2 linked regions of the Desulfopila inferna genome follow. The protein of the gene in region 1 interacts with the protein of each later gene in a pairwise test. Links are inferred from orthologs where the notes say so. Each region holds a gene or a part of one and is shown in the gene's direction. Other genes may lie near its edges. The genes, in order: JWG88_RS19575 and kdsB.

Region 1 (6,404 bases):
CCGTCTTGCGCTTATCTTCTGGCCAGGGGATAAGCATTTCCATCGTGCTCATTCCCACCTCGATGTGCACCCCAAACAACTTGTTCATTTCTCGACAATAGGCCTCATTGACGAATAAATATCGAAACTCGAGGTCCTGTGCGGCAATCAGATCGTCTGTTCCCAGCGCCATTTCCTGCAACAGAGAGGACGTCTTATGCAATTCTTCTTCAGTATGCTTGCGTTCTTTTATTTCCTGTTTTAATAGTTCATTTGTATTTTTTAGTTCGAAAGTTCGTGTATCCAGACGGTCAGCAAAATTTTCTTTCAGTATAATAAGCTCTCTAGTGGATTTATTTGTGTACTGTGCTGTTCTAAATGAAAGTATAGCAAAAAGAGTAACCATAGCAGCCATAGCTAGATGAATCATATCAAAAATGATGACGAACCTTACGATTATGGGAGCTAAAGCAGGTATGATAAAAGCGAGAAAAACAGGCATGATTGGAGAAAAAACAGCCACTGCGCCCGCTGTCATGCCTGCGAGTGTAAAAGCAATAAATACTTGGTGTGCTAATGATTGTACCGGAAAAAGAAAGATTGCGGTCGAACCCCACAAAATGCCAGATATGCCTAGGCCAAAAAATAACAGCAGTCCCCATAGGCGCATATTTTTTTCTTCTTTTTTTATCCTTAGAAAATATGAATTTAGAAAAAGTCTCACTAAGGATACAAGAGAGAGTGTCAAAAACCATGAAACCAATAACCAGTGCGATATCTGGTGCCACAGAACTAATAATAATATTGCCGAATTAATGAGGGTAGCAAGAATGCCAGTGTTAGATCGTTCGTATATTTGTGTTAATAAAATAGGATAAAGGCGCTCATCAAATTGGGAATATTTTTGTTTTGAATGGCTCATGTATTAAGCATATTCTATTTAGGAAAAACATTTCAAGGAGACAATAAACTACGGAAAAGCCGCCGGGTGTTTGTGTCCCTTTCAATGTGATTGTTGGGAAAAAACTTAAAATATCTATCTTACAGAGACCTTCTTAAAATCTTGATTTGTTTCTTTTTCTGGTTCTACTCTATAAAGGTTCAGGGATGGAAATATCGCCCTGCGCGGAGAAGATCGCCCCGACGGTTTTGTCGGAATCTATGGTGATGGTCACGGTGGTATCGATGCCCTGCAGGCGCTATCCTCCCCGCAGGTATGTCGCCGCTTGCTTCTGCCCAAGGCCAAAAAAGGGGACCCATCCTGGCAAAAGAATATTCCATGAGGGGGCGTGGTATGGGAAGAAGAGAGATACTACTATGGTTCGCGCTGTTGTATAACACTCCGGTTTCTTTTTACCACTAACAGTAGACACCTAAAACTGGAGCTCTATTTCCGTTACACAAGGTGATCTTTGGTAATCTAAAGTTTCGAGTTGCTCCATTTCTGATCAATTCTCTGTTTAGCCGATCCTACCCTCACAGGAAAAATCTCAATGTGAGGATATCTGCTACCCTTTAATGTTTCCCCTACGAACCTATGCTTCTGGATCGATAAACCCCAACTGTTTGACAGCCCATGAGTGCATCATCTCTAAAATAGGAAATGCGCTTTGACCAAGTTCGGTCAAGCTATATTCAACCCGTGGTGGTACTTCCGGATATACAGTTCGTAATATCAGTCCGTCTTTTTCCAACTCTTTTAATTGTTGAGTCAGCATTTTCTGACTGACTCCCGGCACTATTCTCTCCAACTCGTTGTAACGTTTAGTCCCTTCATTTAGATGCCAAAGCATCAGGCACTTCCATTTTCCACTCAATAGAGCCATGGAAACTTCAACCGGGCAGTGGTATTGCTTTTCGTTCCAGCTAATCATAATATCGTGTAACCCTCAAAAAAAATTGATCATAGAACCGGCTAATTCAGACAATTCAAACCAATTGGTTCGTGTCGAACAAAATAGTGCCTTCTTGTTACTCTATTTCCTATTGCTATAGTGTCACTGTACCAACGATAACATCTGAACAACAATAAAATATATAGGAGCACTAAAATGACATATCCAAGAACTTTTTCTCATATCGGATTATCTGTGACTGACCTTGACAAAGCGGTAGAATTCTACACCAAGGTACTCGGTTGGTACGTAATTATGCCACCAACTGAGATAGCATCAGATGACTCTGCAATTGGGATAATGTGCGATGACGTTTTCGGTAAAGGCTGGGGAAGCTTTAAGATTGCCCACCTTTCAACAGGCGACAAAATCGGCGTTGAAATTTTTGAATTTAAAAACGCAGAACAACGTGAAAACAACTTTGAATATTGGAAAACTGGTGTATTTCACTTCTGTGTGCAGGATCCTGACGTTGAAGGACTGGCTGCTAAAATTGTAAAAAATGGCGGCAAACAGAGAATGCCGGTAAGAGAGTACTACCCAGGGGAAAAACCATATCGAATGGTTTACTGTGAAGATCCATTCGGGAATCTTATCGAGATTTACTCCCACAGCTATGAGTTGACCTACTCTGCAGGAGCATATCAAGACAAGCTGTAACTTTTACAGCCATCAGCGTGGCAACCGACCTTCGTCTTAAAAACAGTAGTAGTAGAGAGTGATAATGTATATCGACTTTGAAAGATTATGGGAGCCCGTACTAATAACAAAATAGTATTGGTAGCTGAGGGCTCTGATGGTTCATACCAGGAACAAGCTGAACTTGTTTATATTAAGGCATATTCAGTTTTGCCATAAGGTATTTTTTCTTGCAATCAGTACTGATTGCAGGAAAAATTCAATAGGATACCATGTGTAAAGGTCGACTTTCAGTTTTTAGAAAAATAAAATGAACCCTTTAACCGCCCTGAATTGCATCCATAACAAATGGGTGGATGTGTTTTCATAAGATAATTATCAAACATCCATAGACGACCGGTCTATTAGGTGTTACAGTATTTTCCATGAAGAAAGATACCAAAGAAACTCGTCAGCACATTTTAGATACCGGCTATAAGCTCATTGTAAGCAAAGGTTTCTCTAGCGTGGGATTGACAGAAATTCTCCAATCTGCAGGAGTACCTAAGGGTTCTTTTTACTATTATTTTAAGTCTAAAGAACAGTTTGGTGAAGAAATTATTAGTAATTACTTCAGAGAATATCTTGTTGCTCTTGATAATATTTTTCAACTACGAGGCAGTTCTGCTTACAATCGTCTGATGGAATATTGGCAACGCTGGATTGAAACGCAATCTGATTCATGTGTTGATCAAAAGTGTTTGGTTGTCAAATTGAGTGCCGAGGTGGCGGATCTTTCTGAACCGATGCGTGTCGCTTTGCTGAACGGGTCTTCTCAAGTCGTTCAAAGAATAGCACAGTGCATTGAAGCAGGCATGGATGATGGCTCAATAGTAAAGAGCAATTCAGCCGTAACTGCTGATTTTCTCTATAACATGTGGCTAGGGGCAACGCTGATGAGCAAATTGCAGCGTAACGCAGATGGTCTGCAACAGGCCATGCGAATAACCACATCAATTTTGAATAACAATACAGTGACATAAATCGTAGCCAACAATCTTTTTGGTGGATTATCTTTGCGAGTCTCACTAGACGACTGGTCGACTATTAAGGCGAGGCAATGAATTAAACCAATTGATAATACCGACTACCTCATACAAAAATATACAATTTCAAAAAGGTGAAAAGACTATGGGACAAAATGAAAATATAAATCGACGGATTGTGCTTGCTTCCCGCCCGAAAGGTGCACCATCTCAAGACAATTTTCGGTTAGAAGAAATTGCAATACCAATGACGGGAGAAGGAGAGGTCTTGTTGCGGAGTATCTACCTATCACTTGATCCTTATATGCGCGGCCGGATGAGTGATGCGCCATCTTACGCTCCGCCTGTAGATGTCAATTCCGTAATGGTTGGTGCTACTGTCTGTCAAATTGAAGATTCCCGAAACCCCAATTTTGAGAGAGGCGAATGGGTTTTGGCCTACAGCGGTTGGCAGCTCTATTCAGTGTCGGATGGTTCTGATCTCACTAAGTTGGGTAAAAATCCAGAAAAGCCATCGTTTGCTCTAGGAATTTTGGGAATGCCTGGGTTTACAGCTTATATGGGGTTGTTAGACATTGGTAAACCAAAGCCAGGTGACACCCTGGTGGTAGCTGCAGCGACTGGTCCGGTTGGTGCAACTGTCGGACAGATAGGCAAGTTAAAAGGTTGTCGTGCGGTCGGCGTTGCCGGTGGGCCTGAAAAATGCCGCTATGCCAAAGAAACGCTTGGTTTTGACGAGTGTCTTGATCACAAAGATCCAGATTTTGCCGATATGCTTAAACAGGCTTGCCCTGATGGCATTGACATCTATTATGAGAATGTTGGCGGAAAAGTATTTGATGGGGTTTTACCATTGCTGAATGTCGGTGCAAGAATTCCAGTCTGCGGCCTTGTCTCAAGATATAATGCAACCAAGCTCCCGGATGGCCCTGATCGTTTATCACTTCTCATGGGGACAATTTTAGTCAAACGCATCAAAGTGCAGGGTTTTATCATCTTTGACGATTATGGTCATCGCTACGATGAATTCGCACGAGACATGACAGAAATGCTGGGAACCGGGAAAATACACTACCGGGAACAGATTGTTGAAGGCTTAGAGAGTGCTCCGCAAGCATTTATGGGCCTACTGGAAGGTAAAAATTTTGGCAAACTTGTGATCAAAGTAAATAACGAGCTGTAAAAAAAATACTATAGGTGAATTGATGAAAATTTTAATGGTTCTTACATCACATGATAAACTGGGCGATACAGGTTTAAAGACCGGTTTCTGGTTAGAAGAATTTGCTTCACCATACTTCGTCTTTAAAGACCAGTCTTTTGAAGTTACATTGGCATCCCCGCAAGGAGGACAGCCCCCGCTCGACCCCAAAAGTGATGAGCCTGACTTCCAGACAGCGGCTACAGCTCGTTTTCGAAAAGATGAGCAGGCCCAAAAGGCTCTTGCCAACACCCTCCGTTTAGATTCGATCAAGTCAGAAGATTTTGATGCCGTTTTTTACCCTGGTGGTCACGGGCCGCTTTGGGATTTGGCTGAAGATAAGCATTCTATTTCTCTGATTGAGGAGTTTCACCAGAAAGGCAAACCGCTGGGACTTGTCTGTCATGCCCCCGGAGTTCTACGCCATGCTAAAAATGCCCAAAAAGAACATTTAGTTAAAGGGAAAAAAGTAACCGGGTTCAGCAATACTGAAGAAGAAGCTGTTCAGCTGACCAACGTTGTTCCTTTTCTAGTGGAAGATATGCTCAAACAAAATGAGGGAGTGTACTGCAAAGGTGAAGATTGGGGGAATTATGTGGTGATTGACGAAAACCTGGTAACTGGCCAGAACCCGGCATCCTCAGAAGCTGCTGCTTTAGGCATTGTTGAACTTCTCAGCCGTTAACAGTTTTACCGTGGAGCTATTAATAAGGAGGATATGGTCACCATGACTTCCTCCTTAATGTGTCGTTTCAAAAATATCTTGGAACATTAACTGACCTTAAGAGGTCTTCACTTTGATTGAAGTTAACTTTGCAAACCCCAGGCAACTATATTTTATAAAAGGAAAAAAATGACAGGACTCTTTGAAACAACAGAACTCAACGGAATGAAGTTAAAAAACCGTTTTGTAAGATCTGCAACCTATGAAGCAATGGCGGGACTGGACGGAACGGTGCAAGATCAGCTATGTGGCTATATGGAGCAACTCAGCCGTGGTGAGGTCGGCCTTATCATTACTGGTCACGCTCACGTTACAAGGGAAGGACAAGCAGGTCCAGGGCAGATGGGCATCTATTCTGATGCAATGGTTGACGGCCTAAGACGGATTACGTCGATCGTTCACGAAAATGGCGGAGTTATTGCCGTGCAGCTTGCCCATGCCGGAAAAAATGGCATAGGAACAAATGATTATGCAGCTCTTGGACCTTCAGATGTACTTGAAGCTGGTGTTAAAAAAGCTTCCGCAATGACAGTTGACGACATCAAAAGAACGGTAATCGCTTTTGGTGATGCAGCTGAAAGAGCTGTAAAATCAGGATTTGACGGGATTCAGATCCATGCAGCGCACGGCTATTTACTAAGTCAGTTTCTGTCTCCACATTATAATAAAAGAAGTGACAGTTACGGTGGAAATCTTGAGAATCGGGCAAGACTTCTTCTCCAAGTGTACAATGAAATCAGGCAACGGGTTGGCACGTCATACCCGGTAATGGTCAAAATCAATTCGGAGGATTTTATTGAAAACGGAATTACCGTTAAAGAAACCATCAAGGTGGCCCATATGCTTGAAGATTGTGGGGTGGACGCCATCGAAATGAGTGGTGGGACCTTTGAATCTGGGATGCTCATTCCATCCAGGGTCGGCACCTCAAAGTCAGAAGG
Region 2 (6,477 bases), on another replicon or contig:
GCGAAGATGGAGCTATGGGACTGACAATCAACAAGCCCAACAATATGTTCTCCCTAGCGGAAATACTTACCAGCGCCAACCTGCCGATCCCCGAGAATGAACTGCCCCCTGTCTATATCGGTGGACCTGTTGAGCTTGAGTCGGCGTTTATTTTATTCACCTCCGATTATAGGACGGAATATCAACTTGAAGTAACACCGACGACTTTTCTCTCAAGGGAAACTAAAATTCTTGAGGATATAGCTCATGGGAAAGGTCCGGAAAAGTATCTGTTTTTACTGGGATATGCCGGATGGGGCCCCGGACAGCTTGAGAATGAACTGTTAGCTGATGGCTGGCTTACCGTTCCCGGCAACGATATGATAATTTTTGATACCCCTGATGAGGAAAAATGGCGTGCTGCCGCCATGCTATATGGCATCGATATTTCGGTATTCGGAGATGTCATCGGCAGAGCCTGACAGCAAATCCTTCTTAATCTCTCCTTTTACGCTTTAATCCCAGATGTTCACTAAAGCTCTTGTGGTGAAAATCCTTTGCAGATAACCCGAGGCAGGTTGCGGTTAAGTCCTGGCCATATAAGGTCCCACTGAACTTTCAGATGGGTTTGAGAAAAATTCCACAAGTCAGGGCAGGAGATCTGTCTTTCCCCAAGTCGGAATTTATGCCCGTACGGGTGCTTATCGTGATACTCTCATTGTTGAAAAATCTGATTGATGGTAAGCTCCTTTTCTTTGCACTTCTGCCTATCCCAGGCAAATCTTTTAGACAGCAAATCATTACTATCAAGAGAACAATCATGGATAACGTATTTCTTTGCAGCCGCTGTGGATTTTGCTGCCAAGGTGAAACTACAGTGTCATTAAACGAGAAAGATCAGGAAAATATGCTGTTTTTTCTTGAAACAACACGCGAAGAAGCCTTGAAAAAATATTGGAGGCTAACTGACGGAGAGGTACAGATGAAAACCGTCAACGGACACTGTATCTTTTTTGAGAACGGCTGCACTATTCATCAGGCAAGACCATGGCGATGTCGTGAATGGCCGCTGGTGAAGGCTATTCTGATTGACAGAAACAACCTTGAGTCCATCAGCTCTTCATGTCCAGGGCTAAACAGGGAAGCATCATATACCGATATCTGCCGCATCATAGAAGATGGCGGTTGTCTGGGCAGTAGTACTTCGGATAAGAAGGAGGATTTACGTAGTGAAATATGAGATTCTCCTACTTGGAAAAACAAAATTATCGTTTATTTCTGAAGGAGTAAATGATTACAGCAAACGACTGCAGCATTATTCTCAGGTCGAGCTTAGGACTTTAAAAGCCAAAAAGATTCAAGGCAGCGACGAGCAGATAAGGGAGAAAGAAGGGGAAATACTTCTGGCAAATATTTCTTCTTCTACCTTTCCTGTGGTGCTTGACGCTCAGGGAAAACAGTTTAGTTCAACAGAATTCAGCACCATAATTGATCATTGGGAAGGAACTGGAATCAGGCATGTCACCTTCATTATAGGCGGGCCGTTGGGACTGGCTGAAAAGGTACTGCAGCGTGCCGAACTTGTTATTTCGCTGTCAAAGATGACGTTCACTCATGATATGGTCCGGCTTTTTTTGCTTGAACAGCTCTACAGGGCACATACCATCAAATGCGGGGAAAAATATCACAAATGATGGCGTCGTAAAAAGCCCGATCTCCGGCGTTGCAGGTTTTTGGCAGGCCTCCGACATACTACCTGTATAGTCGGAGAACTGCCAAAAACACTGCGCCTTGTATCTCGAACTTTTTATCTAGCCATCTGACATCGTGGCGACTTTTTACGGATTATCACAAATGATTTTTAGGTGGTAGTAAATAGACGTCGAAACGGCCGCTCTTCATCAAAATCCGGTGAGATGGTTTCGGAACTGGGCTGATGGGCTCGGCATTTTTGGGTCGTTTGACCACGACTCTGTTGTCTGCAGTCTGCAGCGCCGTTAAAAAAAGCTCCCTGCTGTCAATATCACCGCCCACTATCTCTCTGAGCATCCTCATTTCCTTTTTATTCAGTGCTCCTCCTTTTACGGTTTCCGGATACATTGGATCGACAAACACCGTATCGGCCCGACTAAGATGCGGCAAAATTTCTGTTGAATTTCCCTCCATAAGTCTCAGGTTGTTACCAATAATTTTCTGGAACCGCCAATCTTCCACAGCACGCCGAATACCGTCGTGCAGCAGGGCGTGCACCACCGGATTTCTTTCAATTAACAGAACCGAACATCCTAACCAGGCCAAGGTGATTCCATCCATTCCCATACCCGCCGTGGTGTCGATAATCGAAGGTCGCTTACCCGATTTGATGCCGACAGCCTTGCACAGGGGGTCCTTGATGGAAGTTGTCAGCAAACGCTGATGGATAGAGCCGCTCGGGAAAAGGTCAATATAGACGGGCTTTTCTTTCTGTGTGGTGCAGCCAGGATTATGTTGAAGCTCAAGTCGAATATCTGTATATACAAGGTGATATTTACAGCGGTTCTCGTGGCTCTCTTGGAGAGGAAGACCCAGTTTTTCTGCAAGAGCAGCTGCCTTTTCTCTCTGTCGAGGGAATCTGCTTGCAAGTACAATGCATAATGTATTTTGAGACATGAGTATATTCTGAATTTACCGATGAAGACAGCTTGGTGAGTTCCTGGAAAAATGAAAAATATCACGGGTACAATAAAAATGGAATCAAATATTGAAGTAGTGGCAATTATTCCCGCCAGATATAAGTCAAATCGTTTCGAAGGCAAACCTTTGGCTTCGATTTGCGGGAAACCAATGATTCAGCACGTGGTTGAAAGGGCTAAAAAGGTAAAGTTATTATCCCGAATCGTCGTGGCGACAGATGATATTCGCATCGGGGAATGTGTCGAATCATTTGGCGGGGAATTTGTGCTTACCAGGGATGATCATGTTTCCGGAACCGACCGCCTTGCCGAGGCTGCGGAAAAAATCGGAATTTCCGAGCACGATATTGTAGTGAATATACAGGGGGATCAGCCCCTTTTTCCTGAAGAAATTGTCGAACAGGTTGCCCGGCCATTACTCGATGATCCGGCCTTGCCGATGTCAACTTTGATGTATAAGATTATACGGAAAGAAGAGATAAATGATCCCAACCATGTAAAGACTGTCTTCGACAGAGATAATTATGCTCTCTATTTCTCCCGCGCTCCCATACCATTTCAACGGAATCCCGAAGACACCGAGACTCCTACCTACTATAAGCATCTCGGCTTCTATGCCTACAGAAAAGGTTTTCTGCTCTCCTTTGTGGCATTGCCGGAAGGGGAATGGGAACGTTTTGAGAAATTAGAACAACTGCGTGCACTGGAGTTCGGGTATCGGATCAGGGTTACCTTGACCGAGCATGATTCCATTGAAGTGGATACAGTGGAGGATCTCAAACGAGTCGAAGCTTTTCTCAAGTTCCACATGGAAAAGTAAGTGAAGGTAGCGTAGTAAAAAGCCCGATCTCCGGCGTTGCAGGTTTTTGGCAGGCATTTGACATACTACTTGTATAGTCGGAGACCTGCCAATAACATATATAGAATCTTTTATCTAGCCATCTCTCATCGTGGACTTTTTGCGAAATTATAATGGAAGGCATATGAAAAAAAATGGTAAGGCGGAACTGGAAGAATATGTGGAAAAATTATCCCGTCCATTTCTCTCTCCGCTTGATTTGCTCCCCCATTCGGATTTCAGAGAGAAATGTATTGATCTGGTTTTAAATGGAATTCCCGGAAATTTTGATCACTCAATCATCGCAGACTTTCATGAACTCCGGCGGTATCTGGTCGAGAGCGAAGTAGGTGATGTTCGCGTTGTCGTTTTCGGCGGCGGAACGGGACTTTCCAACATAATAGGCGGAGACAGCCGGAGAAGCTCCTGGCCCAGGGAACCATTTGCCGGTCTGAAGGAGATCTTCCCCCGGACACAATCGATAGTCTGCGTCACCGATGATGGCGGCTCTACCGGCGAACTGATCAAGGATCTTCCCATAATAGCCCTGGGGGATATCCGTCATGTCCTCCTATCTTCAATTCAACTGCAGCTCCTGCAAAAAAGATACAGCATTACCTTGCAGGAGGCTCAGGATGCAGTTGACGGTCTGGCGTCTATTCTTAATTTCAGATTCCTGGCAAATGAGATTACCAGGGACAAGGTGACAGCTGTCTGCCAAAATCCAGAAATCCGTTTGCCATCTCAGCTGGAAAGCTATATTGCCCACCTCGTTGACACGCTTTTTTCGGACAATCGTTTATCCGGTACCCTCTCCCGGTCTCATTGCCTGGGGAATCTCCTCTTAGTTGCAGCTATTTATGCAAAGATAGAGAAGGAATGTGATAACAGCAGACTCGAAAATGACAGAAGAGTGGCCAACACGGCATTATATGCCGGGATTGATGAATTTTCGTACAGAATCGGCACAGTGGAGAGAGCCGTGCTGCCCTGCACTACGACACCGTCCCAACTCCGGATCTGTTATACCAATGGCGTTCAGGTGACGGGTGAGTCCAAATCAGGGGATGCCGAACGTGGATTCCCCGTTGACCGGGTGGTTGTCGACTTTTCTGATACCATTCATGTCCCGCCGCAGATTTTTAAAGACATCGAGGCGGCCGACATTATTATCATGGCCCCGGGCAGCCTTTATAGTTCCATCATTCCAATTTTTCAGGTTCCTGGAATCGCAGAGGCGGTCAGAAGAAATAAACCGGCGCGAAAGCTTTTGATCTCTAATCTCTGGGTTCAGGCCGGGGAAACCGATATCGCTATTTCCGACCCCGAGCGAAAGTTTTATGTATCGGATATGATCAGGGCCTATGAACGAAACATTCCCGGCGGCACCAGAGATCTTTTTCATGAAGTTTTTTGCCTGTCTTTAAAAGATGTTCCCGCCTCGGTAATCCAGAATTATACCCTTGAGGGAAAAATCCCCATTTATCTGGATAGACATATTGTCTGTGACCAGGGATATCTGCCAATCGAGTGCGGAATATATTCCAAAAAAGCGCTGGCGGAGAGAGGTGTTATACAGCATGATCCGGAAATTCTGGCACAAGCGGTCAAAACCGTTTTTATTGCTTCACGACTGCAGAAAAAACCGGATTGCTCGGTGGAGGAGGCGGATTCGTCCTCTACCGAGATTGAACCTCAGTATGTGCAGACCAGAAATGTTATGTATCCTTCACGGAAATACCGGGTGCTGGAATCCTTTATTCAGAATCTGCCCATCTCCTTTTCACCTGCGGAACAAAAAACCGAATCTTTCAATGCCTTACGTAGCCGCATTATCGATATTATCTGGAAACATCAGGATATTTCCTTAGATCACCTGGTGTTCATTCGCGGTATTGTCTGTATTGCCAAGGAAAAATGGCGAAGAGAGCAGATTTGGGACAAGGTGTTTTCTTTTTTTGATCCTGAGGATGGATATATTAAAATTCGATCAGATCTGATCTCCGATTTTCGCAAGCTTGAAGTCGGGATCCTCATAGCCATCGGACAATCTCTTCTGGGTAATTACGCTAAAGAAAAAAGGGTCGAGGAAGTTACTGTCGATGGTGTTACGGTAGGTAAGATATATCATCTGCACGTTCGCGGGATCTCCGAGATTGAAGCTTTTTTTACTTCTGAAGAAATTGACCGCTATCTCCATTTTGCCAAGATGATCGAAACAAGCAAAAATGATCACCATTTTACCCGGTTGATCAATGGGAATGACGGCTTCACTCCTCCCGGTGTACTGATGGGGCTTACCTATGCCTGGTACCTTGATAACAGGCTCGCCTCTCATATAGAATACAAAATGGCTCTGATGAAAATCGGCAGGTCCGATCTCATTCCGGAACAGCAGAAGATGCTGGAACGACGCAATTCCATGGTCGATTTTTTCAGAGAAGTGGTATTTTCAGGATAACTGACCAGGGAATCACCAAGATTCGGACACCGTAGGTTGAATTCCGGAATGTTTCCACTGCAACATCCTATTTTTTCTTATGCATCATCAGGAAAATCCCGACGATAAACATCGGAAGTCCGACAAGCGGCTGATGGTTGTGCAGCAAAATCAATGATAATATGGCGAGCAACAGGCCGATAATGACTTTATTCATAAGGACGACCTGAATATATCGCCAAAGCCGGTGGTGGGATTAGCACTGCTCACAGATGTCCCTCCAGGTAGTCTTCAGTTTTTTTTGAGATACAGGCAGGGCGGTTTTCAGCTCCGGTGAGAACACAGCTATGCGCATCTCATGTACCATGCGTTCGTAAATCCGCATTTTTTCTTTACAATGGTCTGAGAGATCCTTTTCCTTTTCCTGCAAAGTTGCCAGATTTTGTGCGTGAGGAGCAATCATTTCAGCCTTTTTCATATCCTTAGCCAAGTCGGAGTGAGCACGGGCAATGCGAATAATAAGGCATTGCAGATATCTTTGACGATCG

What was found.
Region 2: the proteins of JWG88_RS19575 (region 1) and kdsB interact in binary tests that used the Escherichia coli proteins (3 or more experiments, as listed by UniProt). The link is inferred for Desulfopila inferna from one-to-one orthologs.

What each region holds. Positions count from the first base shown.
Region 1 is NZ_JAFFQE010000009.1:217,358-223,761, forward strand. Bases 2,034-4,736 are described here. They hold JWG88_RS19575 (TetR/AcrR family transcriptional regulator), read left to right. Parts: upstream 2,034-2,938; coding sequence 2,939-3,535; downstream 3,536-4,736. Other genes in these bases: JWG88_RS19570 (lactoylglutathione lyase family protein), read left to right, coding at 2,034-2,534; curA (NADPH-dependent curcumin/dihydrocurcumin reductase), read left to right, coding at 3,684-4,721. Outside these bases: JWG88_RS19560 (sensor histidine kinase), read right to left, coding at 1-901; JWG88_RS19565 (winged helix-turn-helix transcriptional regulator), read right to left, coding at 1,515-1,853; more of JWG88_RS19570, read left to right, coding at 2,031-2,033; JWG88_RS19585 (type 1 glutamine amidotransferase domain-containing protein), read left to right, coding at 4,744-5,424; JWG88_RS19590 (oxidoreductase), read left to right, coding at 5,593-6,404. UniProt on the Escherichia coli protein: Involved in response to both electrophiles and reactive chlorine species (RCS). Represses the transcription of the nemRA-gloA operon by binding to the NemR box.
Region 2 is NZ_JAFFQE010000001.1:172,590-179,066, forward strand. Bases 1,800-4,575 are described here. They hold kdsB (3-deoxy-manno-octulosonate cytidylyltransferase), read left to right. Parts: upstream 1,800-2,679; coding sequence 2,680-3,471; downstream 3,472-4,575. Other genes in these bases: JWG88_RS00705 (class I SAM-dependent methyltransferase), read right to left, coding at 1,828-2,628; JWG88_RS00715 (gluconeogenesis factor YvcK family protein), read left to right, coding at 3,635-4,575. In the rest of the region: JWG88_RS00690 (YqgE/AlgH family protein), read left to right, coding at 1-461; JWG88_RS00695 (YkgJ family cysteine cluster protein), read left to right, coding at 608-1,219; JWG88_RS00700 (23S rRNA (pseudouridine(1915)-N(3))-methyltransferase RlmH), read left to right, coding at 1,209-1,673; more of JWG88_RS00715, read left to right, coding at 4,576-5,950; JWG88_RS21805 (hypothetical protein), read right to left, coding at 6,018-6,146; ATP-dependent RNA helicase HrpA, read right to left, coding at 6,186-6,477. UniProt on the Escherichia coli protein: Activates KDO (a required 8-carbon sugar) for incorporation into bacterial lipopolysaccharide in Gram-negative bacteria.